DNA from 2 places in the Gordonia rubripertincta genome. Region 1 is predicted to be linked to the other one. Evidence: riboswitches for the same ligand, from Rfam matches in the RefSeq annotation. Region 1 holds a riboswitch; the other holds the start of a gene.

Evidence for each region. Region 1 has a riboswitch for thiamine pyrophosphate ahead of thiO (glycine oxidase ThiO). Riboswitches for the same ligand answer to the same signal wherever they lie in the genome.
Region 2: it holds a riboswitch for thiamine pyrophosphate, as region 1 does, so the genes downstream of both, thiC (phosphomethylpyrimidine synthase ThiC) here and thiO (glycine oxidase ThiO) in region 1, are expected to answer to the same signal.

What each region holds. Positions count from the first base shown of each region.
Region 1 covers NZ_CP136136.1:885,709-891,779, reverse strand. Annotated here, with positions in the region: gene RVF83_RS03985 (hypothetical protein) at 1-1,298, opposite strand, end outside; gene RVF83_RS03980 (NUDIX hydrolase) at 1,573-2,055, shown strand; gene RVF83_RS03975 (hypothetical protein) at 2,052-2,420, opposite strand; gene thiE (thiamine phosphate synthase) at 2,790-3,461, opposite strand; TPP riboswitch at 3,509-3,618, shown strand; gene thiO (glycine oxidase ThiO) at 3,612-4,676, shown strand; gene thiS (sulfur carrier protein ThiS) at 4,673-4,873, shown strand; gene RVF83_RS03955 (thiazole synthase) at 4,866-5,687, shown strand; gene RVF83_RS03950 (ABC transporter ATP-binding protein) at 5,749-6,071, shown strand, end outside.
Region 2 covers NZ_CP136136.1:1,855,456-1,861,526, forward strand. Annotated here, with positions in the region: gene thiD (bifunctional hydroxymethylpyrimidine kinase/phosphomethylpyrimidine kinase) at 1-418, opposite strand, end outside; gene thiC (phosphomethylpyrimidine synthase ThiC) at 415-2,106, opposite strand; TPP riboswitch at 2,098-2,212, opposite strand; gene RVF83_RS08395 (GNAT family N-acetyltransferase) at 2,397-2,744, shown strand; gene RVF83_RS08400 ((2,3-dihydroxybenzoyl)adenylate synthase) at 2,773-4,431, opposite strand; gene RVF83_RS08405 (salicylate synthase) at 4,592-5,962, shown strand; gene RVF83_RS08410 (acyl carrier protein) at 6,010-6,071, shown strand, end outside.

The DNA of each region.
Region 1 (6,071 bases):
ATCGCGTCGACCAGGGCGGAGTCGACCGATGTGTACGCGCGGGCCGAGCTGTTGAGCCCGTCGCCGACCGTGAGCTGGCGGGCACGGTCGAAGTCACCGGTCTGGATGTACCGGCGGACGGCGTCGTCGGTGCGTTTCCACTCGGCCAGCGCCGTACTCACCGCATCGAGCTGCTGATCCGACACCGATCCGGTCTCGTCGGAGCTTCGGGCATCGTCGACGATGCCGGCGATCCTGGCGGTCGTCGCCGCGAAGGTACGTTCCAGTCCACCCTGATCGCCGCGACGGATGAGCGACAGGGTCTCGGCCGATCTCGCCTGCTGGGTCAGGATGCGCGCGGCGGTCAGCTCGCGCAGCGGGTCGGCGCCGTCGGTGCGGGCGTTGCTGGTCGCCGCGACCGACATCAGTCCCGCCGCCAGCAGCCAAACCGTCCCCAGGGTCAGTGCGAAGATCGCGGCGACCATCCCGAGGTTGAAGCGACGCCGCGTCTTGCGCGCGAGATACCGGGAGGTCAGCACCATGGCGGTGAGCAGCAGCAAGAGCGGGATGTAGACCGTCCACGGCGGCCGGGTCAGCGAATGCTGCGGGTCGGCGATCGCCATCGACCGCCGTTCGTAGAGACGTTGGGCGGCCGGCAGGATCTTGTCCTGCATGAGCGACGACGCCTGACCCAGGAACGCCGAACCGACCGGATTGCCCAGCCGGTTGTTGGTGCGGGCAGTCTCGATGAGACCGCTGTAGACCGGGATCGAGGTCGACAGGGTGTCGAGGTCCGCCGACAGCGCCCGCTCGGTCGCGTCCTCGGTCATCCCCGGTCCGGGTTCGCTCGAGGTTCCGGTCGCGAGGATCAACGACGACGCGGCGGTCGCGAGGGCGTCGGAGTAGCGTTCCCGCAACTCCGGCGTCTCCAAGCCGCCCGAGATGAACGCGGCGTTCGCAGATGCGTCGGCGATGGAGAGTGAGCTGTACAGAACCTGGGCGGCCTCGGCGAGCGGCTCGGTCCGGTCGATCAGACGCTGCAGTGTCTGGGTGCGGTCCTCGAGCACGGTCGAGGCATACAGGCCGGTGGTCACGCAGCCGAGGAAGAGTATGACGCAGATGATGATCAGCTTGCCCGGAGTGGTGACCGAGTAATGACGCAGCGTCTGGAACGGCGACTGCGCGCGCTCGCGTGCGGTGGCGACGAGCTCTCGACGATCGGCGAGGACCTGGCGGATCGGCGGCGACGATTGGGCGGGGCGGATCGTGCGACCGCCACGGGTGAGTGCCGTCCGCACGGAGGACGCATCGCCGGTCACCTAGCTGATCCCCTTCTCGAACGCTGGATCGTCTCCGGTGTGGCCGCTCGGTCGCCGGTCCCCGTGCCGGCTCCCGCGACCTGAAAGAAGAAATGACTCATCAGGGTCATCGCTCACCGGGTCGTGCGTGTTTCAGCCTATGCCATCGAGGAGGGTTCCTCCGTGCATCACGGTCGCCACGCCGAGGGTTCCTGATCGCCCTGGCAGGTCGCGCGAGTCTCACTTACGGTGGAGGAAATCCGGCGTTCGGCTCGCCGGGCTGCAAGGAGGCGTGGTGCGCGGAGACGGCGACGGCTGGGTGATCGATCCCGACGGTTCACGGTACTGGGGTGTTCACGGCGCGGCGGGTCTGCTGCTCCGGGCTCCGCTGGTCGACGGCGCGACAGGCGTTCTGCTCCAGCATCGCGCCGCGTGGTCCCATCAGGGCGGGACCTGGGCCCTGCCCGGAGGTGCGCGGGATTCCCATGAGGGCGCCATCGACACCGCGATGCGGGAAGCCGAGGAGGAAGCCGGCATCGACAGCACCGAGCTACGGGTCGTCGCCGCCGTCGTCACCCACGAGTCACCGGGCGGCTGGACCTACACGACGGTCATCGCCGAGACCGACGCGCCGGTGCGCACGGTCGCCAACTTCGAGTCGACGGAACTGCGCTGGGTCGAAGAGCAGCACGTCGATCAGCTCCCGCTGCATCCGGCGTTCGGCCGCGCCTGGCCCACGCTGCGCGAGCGCATCGCCGCACTCGACCCGCAGGGCTAGGAGCCGAGCAGCCGGTTGGCGCCGGAGATCAGCGCGGCGATGTTCGCCTCGTCCCCGGTGCCGCCCTCGCCGAGGGCCCACACCTGCCGGCCGTCGTTCTCGCACAGCAGAAACGTGGCGATCGCCCCGTCGACCTCGCGCTGGTGCAGCCGCAGGATCTGAACGGGTGCGCCGAGGTCGTACAGGATCGACGTCATCGCGCCGAGTGGTCCGGCGGCGACCGCGCTGCACGACATGATGCGATCGCCGATCGCGATGGTCGCGCGGCATTCGACGAGGTCCTGCCGTGCCGGTGCGACCGACCACGATCCGAGGCGGATGGCACCTCCGCAGGCGTACTTTTCGGTGAAGTGTTGCCAGCTCATCCCGATGGCCTCCTCGCGCATACCTGCCGGCAGCGGACGGCCGAAGTGCTCGGTGACGGAATCTCCCGACGGCGCGGTCGCGTGCCCGTGTCGTGAGAAGGGTGGGTGGGGCAGATGAAGAAGATGCATCTCGAAACCCGAATTCGGTCGAAGAACGGATGACCGACTGGAGCGCGCAACCGACCCGCAGCGGGGGGTCGGTCAGAATCAGACCCCGCTGCGGCGGGTTACGAGCACGCGGTTGATGCACATCATGATCCGTCCAGGCTAGACCGCGGTGTCCGGATCAGGCAAACAGATTCCGGCCTGCGATCCGCTCCCGACAACCGCCCCCGGAGAACCGCCTCCGGCGCCTCTCGGCAGGCGGCGCTACAGCCGGCCGAGAAGGTCCGCAGCCGCGGCCGCGGGATCGGCAGCGGCGGTGATCGCCCGCACCACGACGATCCGGCGGGCACCCGCGGCGGTCACCTCCGGCACCCGTGGGGCGTCGATGCCGCCGATGGCGAACCACGGCTTGTCGGGGGAGGCCTCGGCGGTCGTCGTCACCAGGTCGAGGCCGGCGGCACTACGACCCGGCTTGGTGGGGGTGGTCCAGCACGGACCGACGCAGAAGTAGTCGACGTCGGGGTCGGCGGCGGCAGCGGTGGCCTGCTCGGGATCGTGGGTCGACGCCCCGATGATCGTGTCGGGTCCGACGATCCCACGCGCCACGTGCGGCGGGAGGTCGCCCTGTCCGACGTGGAGGACGTCGGCGCCCGAGAGCGCGGCGATGTCCGCGCGATCGTTGACCGCGAGCAGTGCGCTGTGGGCGTCGACGACGCCCCGCAGTGCGGCGAGGATCTCGAGTTCTTCACGCGCCTCGAGCGTGCCGAACTTCTTCTCGCCCGCCGACCCCTTGTCTCGTAGTTGCACGATGCCGACGCCGCCGGCGAGGGCCGCGTCGACGAACTCGAGCAGGTCGCCGCGCTCGCGACGTGCGTCGGTGCACAGGTAGAGCCGGGCGGAATCCAGGCGGCGGCGCGGTTCGGAAGCAGTCGTCACGGCGACCAGGCTAGCCCCGCGGCGGGCGGCCGGGCGTAGGGTGGACCGCGAGAACACACGGGAGCCCGGGCAGGCGGGCTGAGAGTGCGGACCCCTCCGCAGACCGTCGAACCTGATCCGGGTCATTCCGGCGAAGGAAGGTGATCTGGCTTGAGTGATACCCCAGCACGATTCGATCGTGCGCTCACCGTCGTCGGCGGTGGCGTCATTGGTCTGACCTGTGCGCTCGCTGCGGCCGATGCCGGTTGGCAGGTGCTCGTCGTCGACGCCGGTCACGACGAGCGTGCCTCGTGGGTTGCCGGCGGCATGCTCGGCTCGCTGGGCGAGGGCCATCCGGGGGAGGAGGCCGCACTCGCGCTGTCGGTCGAATCGGTGCGGCGCTGGCCGACTCTGGTGAAACGGCTCGACGACACCGCGATCGTGACGGCCACCGACTCCCTGTTCGTCGCCGGTTCGGCGGCCGACGCCGAGTATCTGCGCCACCTCGCAGATTTCGTCTGGGCCACCCAGCCGCGGACCGATGCCACCCTCAGCACGGTGACGGGTCGTGAGATCCGTTCGCTGGAGCCATCGCTGAGTTCGCGACTCGTCGGCGGGTACCGGGCGGTCGGGGAGTGGTCCATCGACAACCGGCGGCTGCTGGCGACCCTGCGCAGCGCCGGGGCCGCGGCCGGGGTGCGGTTCACGGATGCGCGAGTGGAAAGCCTTGCCGTCGCGCGTGAACTCGCCGGCCCCCGCGACCAGATCCTCCTCGCCGCCGGGCTCGGCACCGCGGCATTGCTCCCCGACGTACCGCTCCACGCGGCGAAGGGGGAGATCCTCCGACTGCGCCGGACCCGGTGGTCGGTCCCGACGCCCGGACACGTGGTCCGTGCCCGACTCCACGGCCGGGCTGTGTACCTGGTTCCGCGAGAGGACGGGATCGTAATCGGCGCAACACAATACGAGGCCGGGGACTTCGGAGACCGCAACCCGCAGGCGGGTGGCGTGGCCGATCTGCTCAACGACGCGATCGAGGTCATGCCCGGGCTGCGCACCTACGAACTGACCGAGGTGGGCGTCGGACTGCGTCCGTGCACCGCCGACGGCCTGCCGATCGTGGAGCGTATCGACGACCGGACGGTGGTCGCGACCGGCCACGGCCGCAACGGCATCGTCCTCGCACCGGGCACGGCGGACAAGGTGCTCGGGATTCTGGAAGGAGCGTCAGCGTGACCATCACCGTGAACGGAGAGGACCTCGATGTCGGCGACGACGAGTCGGTGAAGGATGTCGTGACCCGGCTCGGCCTGCCGGACCGCGGGATCGCGGTCGCCGTCGACGGCACGGTCGTACCGCGCGGACGCTGGTCGGCACACACGATGACCTCGGGAGCGGTCGTGGAGATCGTCACGGCGGTGCAAGGTGGCTGAGTCCGGCGTCATCGACGGCGCACACGTTGCCGAGGCCGACCCGCTCCGGATCGCCGGCCGCGAGTTCTCCTCCCGCCTCATCACCGGAACCGGTGGCGCGACGAATCTCGCGTCCCTCGAGCGTGCGCTCATCGCCTCGGGCACCGAACTCACGACCGTGGCCGTGCGTCGCGTCGACGCCGCGTCGGGCACGGGTGTCTTCGACCTGCTGCGCCGCCTCGACATCGCGGTCCTCCCCAACACCGCCGGATGCCACACCACCGCCGAGGCGGTGCTCACCGCACAGCTGGCCCGCGAGGCGTTCGAGACGAACTGGGTCAAGCTCGAGGTGGTGGCCGACGAACGCACTCTGATGCCGGATGCCGTCGAACTCGTCGACGCCGCCGCCGCATTGGTGGCCGACGGATTCGTGGTGCTCGCCTACACCAACGACGACCCGGTCCTCGCCGCGCGACTCGCCGACCTCGGTGTCGCCGCGGTGATGCCGCTCGGCTCGCCGATCGGGACCGGACTCGGAATCCTCAACCCGCACAACATCGAGATGATCGTCGACCACTGCTCCACGGCCTTCGACGATCCGCTCCCGGTGATCCTCGACGCGGGTATCGGTACCGCCAGCGACGCGGCGCGCGCTCTGGAACTCGGTTGCGACGGAGTGCTTCTCGCGACCGCGGTCACGCGCGCGGAGAATCCCGAGCGAATGGCGTCGGCGATGCGGTACGCGGTGATCGCCGGACGACTCGCCGCGCGGGCGGGTCGAATCCCCAAGCGGTTCTGGGCGCAGGCGTCGTCGCCGACGCCGGATCGCGCCTGAGTCGACATACCGTCTCAACGACAAGCCCGGCGGGCCACCGAACGACGGCTATGGTCGAGTCGTGTTGCGGGTAACGAATCTGACGAAGGATTTCGGGAGTCAGCGCGCCGTCGACGACCTCACCTTCGAGGTGGGGCCGGGGCGGGTCACCGGCTTCCTGGGGCCCAACGGTGCCGGCAAATCGACGACGATGCGCATGATGCTCGGACTCGACCGCCCGACGTCGGGGACCGCGACGATCAACGGCGTGCCCTACCGCGATCTCGACCATCCGTTGCGCCAGGTCGGCGCACTGCTCGACGCACACTGGGTGCATCCCAATCGGAGTGCGCGTTCGCATCTGCGTTGGCTCGCGGCGAGCAACCGGATTCCCAGGTCTCGGGT
Region 2 (6,071 bases), 970 kb from region 1:
GTGCGGAATCGGCGAGGAGTTGGTTTCCGTGCATCGACGCGCACACCGGGTCGACGACGAGCGGGGAGGGACCGTCGCGACCGATGCCGCTCGCCGAGCACTGCGCGACGACGGCGTCGATGATCGGAGCAGACGCCAGCATGCCGGTCTTGGCCGCGGCGACGCCGATGTCGTCGACGACCGTGGCGATCTGGGCGGCCACCGTCTCCGGTGCGATCTCCTGGAAACCGCTGACGCCCAGTGAATTCTGCACGGTCACCGCGGTGACCGCGACACAACCGTGTAGGCCGAGCAGGGCGAAGGTGCGCATGTCGGCCTGGATGCCGGCACCGCCGCCGGAATCCGAACCGGCGATGGTCATCACGCGGACCGGTGTCTCTCCCGGTGCCGCGACCGGCAACAACTCGACGTCGGTCACGCAGAACCTCCGGGGATGGTCTCGAGCGGCAGGTACACGCGGTTGCCGGCCTCGGCGAACTCGGCCGACTTCGCCGCCATTCCTTCCGCGATCTTCCGGTCGATGTCCTCGGCGGTCACCAGATTGTTCTCCTCCGCGTAGGCGCGCACGTCGGCGGAGATCCGCATCGAGCAGAACTTGGGGCCGCACATCGAGCAGAAATGCGCGGTCTTCGCGGGTTCGGCCGGCAGCGTCTGGTCGTGGTACTCGCGAGCGGTGTCCGGGTCGAGGGCGAGGTTGAACTGGTCGACCCAGCGGAACTCGAAGCGCGCCTTGCTCAATGCGTCATCGCGTTCCTGCGCCCGAGGATGGCCTTTCGCGAGATCCGCCGAGTGGGCCGCGATCTTGTAGGTGATCACGCCGACCTTCACGTCATCGCGATCGGGTAGCCCGAGGTGCTCCTTGGGGGTCACGTAGCAGAGCATGGCGGTACCCGCCTGGGCGATCATCGCCGCACCGATGGCGGAGGTGATGTGGTCGTAGGCGGGGGCGATGTCGGTGGCGAGGGGGCCGAGCGTGTAGAACGGCGCCTCCTCGCAGAGTTCTTCTTCGAGACGCACGTTCTCGACGATCTTGTGCATCGGGATGTGTCCCGGACCCTCGATCATCACCTGCACGCCATGGGATTTGGCGATGGTGGTCAGTTCGCCGAGGGTACGCAGTTCGGCGAACTGGGCCTCGTCGTTGGCGTCGGCTATCGACCCCGGCCGCAGTCCGTCGCCGAGTGAGAAGGTGATGTCGTAGCGGCGGAAGATCTCGCACAGTTCATCGAAGTGCGTGTACAGGAACGACTCCTGGTGGTGCGCCAGGCACCAGGCGGCCATGATCGATCCGCCCCGGGAGACGATGCCGGTGACCCGTCGGGCGGTCAACGGCACGTAGCGGAGGAGTACCCCGGCGTGCACCGTCATGTAGTCGACACCCTGCTCGGCCTGCTCGATGACGGTGTCGCGGTAGATCTCCCACGTGAGGGCGACGGGATCGCCGTTCACCTTCTCGAGTGCCTGGTAGATCGGCACGGTGCCGACGGGGACGGGGGAGTTGCGCAGAATCCATTCGCGCGTCGTGTGGATGTCGGCGCCGGTGGACAGGTCCATGATGGTGTCCGCACCCCATCGGGTGGCCCACACCATCTTCTCGACCTCATCCGCGATCGAGCTGCGCACGGCCGAATTCCCGATGTTCGCATTGATTTTCACCGCGAACTTCTTGCCGATGATCATCGGCTCCGACTCCGGATGACGGTGGTTGGCCGGGATCACGGCACGGCCGACGGCCACCTCCGAGCGGACCAGTTCGGGTTCGACGCCCTCCCGTGCCGCGATGAACCGCATCTCGTCGGTGATGATTCCGGCTCGCGCCCAGGCGAGTTGGGTGCTCGCGCCGTCGATGGGTTCCGGGCGGTTCCAGCCGTCTCGGATCGGTGGAAGCCCACGCTCCACGTCGATCACGGCATCGGTATCGGTGTACGGCCCGGAGGTGTCGTAGACGTCGAGGTGTTCGCCGTTGGTCAGATGGATTCGACGCTGCGGTACGCGGAGGTGGTCGACGGCCAGGTAGTGCTTGGAGCTTCCCTCGATCGGCCCTGTGGTCAGACCGCCGTCTTCGAATGTTGCAGTGGCGGGTGTGGTGGATACATGTGTGCCCATGATGATTCTCCCTACGCCGGCATTACCCGGACAGGTTCGAGCGGTCGGCGACCGCCCGTCGCCATCTCAGCCCTCGGTCATCGTGAGAGCCCCCGCGTGTGAAGTTGTGGTGCGTCTGCCACCTTACAACGGCGGTCAACACCCGATGCGATGCCCGAAAGGTCACCGGGGGTCTCGTCAGTTACGGACCCGTAAGGTACGGTGTGACCCTAGTCACAAAGGGTCCTTGCGTCGTTCTGCGGCGTCGTGCCGGTGACCCGCCAACAGTGATCACGTGAGGAGGTGTGTAGTTGCTACGCAAGAACCGGCATCGGCCGCCGCAGTCGGCTCGATCCATCCTGCAGCAGATTGCTCAGGTGGTGCACAACCCAGACCGTGAGAGGTTCGAACTCTGGGTCGCGGGGGATCTCGTCGGGGTGCTCGGCTATTCGACCGAGACCGTCGACGGTCAGACCACCATCACCGTCCTGCACACCGTGCTCTACGACGAATACAGCGGTCATGGCCTCGCCACCCGCCTGACCCGGACGGTCATCCACTTCGCCCGGGAGCGCAACGCGAGGCTCCGGCCGGTGTGCTCGTTCACCAAGAACTATCTCGACCGTCACCCGGGGATCGTGCCACTCGCTCCCGTGTGAGCAGGCGCTTCCGCTTGCCCGCGGTGCTTCATCCCGCTGCCAGCTGCTCTCGTAGGACCTTCTTGTCGATCTTGCCGACGGCGGTGACGGGCAGGGTGCGGACGACGCGGACGACGTCGGGCAGCTTGAACGACGCGAGGCCGCGGTCGGCGAGGAAGGTACGTAGCGTCGCCAGCTCGAGGGGCCGGGCCGGCGGATGGTCGTGGGAGAGCACGACCGCTGCGCAGATCTTCTCGCCAAGCGCGTCGTCGGGCAGCCCGACCACCGCGACCTGTCGCACGGACGAGTGTGCAAGCAGGTTCTCCTCGACGTCGTCGGCGGCCACGTTCTCGCCGGCCCGGACGATGGTGTCCTTGATGCGTCCGGTCACCGAGAGATGCCCCGACGGCAGACGGGTCACCTTGTCGCCCGACCGGTAGAAGCCGTCGGGGGTGAAGGACTTCTCGTTGTGTGCATCCGCCCGGTAGTAGCCCCGGATCGTGTACGGGCCGCGGACCAGCAGTTCGCCTTCTTCACCGTCGGGAACGTCGGCGCCTTCCTCGTCGACGACGCGCACTTCGTCGAACTCCGACATCGGGGAGCCCTGCACCTCGTGGACGAGGGCCCGCGGTTCGTCGGGCCGTGTGTAGCAGATGAGGCCTTCGGCCATGCCGAACACCTGCTGGACCACGGGGCCGAGCGCCTCGTCGAGGGCGACGGCGTCCGGGTGGGCGAGCTTGGCTCCGCCGACCTGCAGGAGCCGCAGGGAACTGATGTCCGCGGGTTCCCATTCGGTCGCCGCGCACCAGAGCTGCGCGAGCGCGGGGACGAGGGCGGTCACCGTGACGCGGTGGCGTTCGATGAGGTCGAAGGTGTTGTCGGGGCTCGGGTTGTCGGTGAAGACGACGTGGCCGCCGACCCCGAGGACGCCGAGGATGCCCGGGCAGCACAGCGGAAAGTTGTGGGCGGCGGGGAGTGCGACAAGGTAGGTGTCGTCGGCGGTGAGGTTCGCGACCTCGGCCGACAACCGTGCGTTGAGGTCGTAGTCGTCATGCGTGCGCGCGATCAGTTTGGGCAGGCCGGTGGTGCCGCCCGAGAGCAGGAACAGGGCCGGTAGTTCAGCGTTCGGTGCGGCCGGGAGATCGACCGACGCGGAGTCCGCATCGGGTGCTGCCGCGAACGGACCGGGATCGCCGGAGATGAACACCTGCGCGACGGTCGGGACGCGCGACTGCAGCTCGGTGGCGAGATCCCGGAAGTCGAAGCCGCGTCGACCGTCCTCGCCGACATAGGCGACGGCCCCGGCGCCGGCGGCGAGATGGGCGATCTCGGTGATCCGGTGCGCGGGCAGGGTCATGACGGGTGCGACACCCGCGCGGAGCAGACCCAGCAGGTTCACGACGAAGTCCAGCGAGTTGTTCTGCTGCAGGACGACGCGCTCTCCGGGACGGAGCCCGGCGCCGACGAAACCGGCCGCGCGACGCAGCGAGGCCGCGCGCAGTTCGGAGTACGTGAGTGTCCGCGGCCCGTCGATCGAGGCATCGGTGACGGCCGGGGCGTCGGGGATGCGACCGGCGCTGGCGTCGAAGCCGGCGAACAGCGGGAGTCCGCGGAACAGTCCGGCGTCGCGGTAGCGGTCTGCCTGGGCGTCGGCATACGGCGTGAAACCGTCGAGCAGGTCGGTCGCGTGGTGCTGAGGCGTCGGCATGGGACCCATTCAAACACAGGCAGGATAGGGTAACCTTACCGGTCGGTCGGCATGGTGGATTTCATGCGCTACGCCGCCGACCCGGGTGGGCTGTTTGATTAGGCTGCCCTAATATCCCTAGGATCACAGGTGTTGCCGCCCACGACCGGAGGACAAGGACATGTCGCTGACGACCGACTCGCGGACGTCGAGGATCGATGCTGCGGAACTCGGCCTCGACCCGGCGGCCGGTCTCATCGCACCGGCGACGCCGCTCACCGAGGCGGTCGCCGCCCGGATCTCCGCCGCCTGGGCGGGTTCGGGCGAGTTCGGCGACCATGTCGTCTACGAGCGCAACCGACGCTGGACCTTCGCCGCGGGTGTGAACGTGCGAGTCGTGGTCACCCGCGGTGAGGTCATCGTCGACGACCGGGGCCGCCGGACGACCACCGCATGGCAGGGCGACCCGGCCGATGCGCTGGCCGCGGCGACGGAGGCGATGTCGATCCCCGACTGGCGGCTCTACGGGTGGGTCGGGTTCGACTTCTGCGCGCCGTATCACGGCATCCTCGACCGTGTTCCCGACGACACCGTGCTCGCGCATCTGATCGTTCCCGAGTTCGAGGCCTTCGTGGACGCGGATGGGGTCGACACCGGCGCCGCCGATCCGGAACGAGCTCGCCGTCTTCTCGAGATCGCCGCCACCGCAGGTGATCCCGGGACCTCGCGGCCCGTCGACGTGCGGGTCGACACCGAGGACTACCGTGGCCGCGTCGCCGCCGCCGTCTCCGAGATCGCGGCCGGTCGCTACCAGAAGGTCATCCTCTCCCGTGCGGTGGACATCCCCTTCGCGGTCGACATCCCCGCCACCTATGCCCGCGGCCGTGCGGACAACACCCCGGCCCGCTCCTATCTGCTCTCGCTCGGCGACCTCTCGGCCGCCGGCTTCAGCCCCGAACTCGTGGTCGCGGTGCACGCCGATCGCACCGTCGTCACCGAACCACTCGCCGGGACAAGGGCCTTCGGGGTCTCCGCCGACCAGGATGCGGCCGCTCGGGCGGAGCTCCTCGGCGACGCCAAGGAGGTCGCCGAGCACGCGATGTCGGTGCGCGCCTGCTACGACGAGATCGCCTCGATCTCGGCCGCCGAGACGACAGCGGTCAGCACGTTCATGGAGGTGCGCGAGCGCGGCAGCGTCCAGCATCTGGCGTCGACGGTGAAGGGCACCCTCGCCGAGGGGGAATCTCCCTGGCGTGCACTCGAAGTCGTCTTCCCGTCGATCACCGCGTCGGGAGTGCCCAAGACCGCGGCCGTCGACGCCATCGACCGCCTCGAGTCCCGGCGGCGCGGGCCGTACTCCGGTGCGGTCCTCGTCGCGTCGTCGTCGGGTGAACTCGAGGCGACGCTCGCGCTGCGCACCGTCTTCTCGTCCGGGGGCAAGGCGTGGCTCCGGGCGGGGGCCGGCATCGTCGCGCAGTCGACGCCGGAACGCGAGTTCGAGGAGACGTGCGAGAAGCTGGGCAGCGTCGCCCCGTACGTCATCCCACGCTGACCGGCCTTTACGTTCGAACCATCACCGATCCCATCAGGAGCCACCACATGTCCGACCACATCACCGAAGCGCTGCACGGCATCCTCACCGAGGACCTCGACCTCGCGCT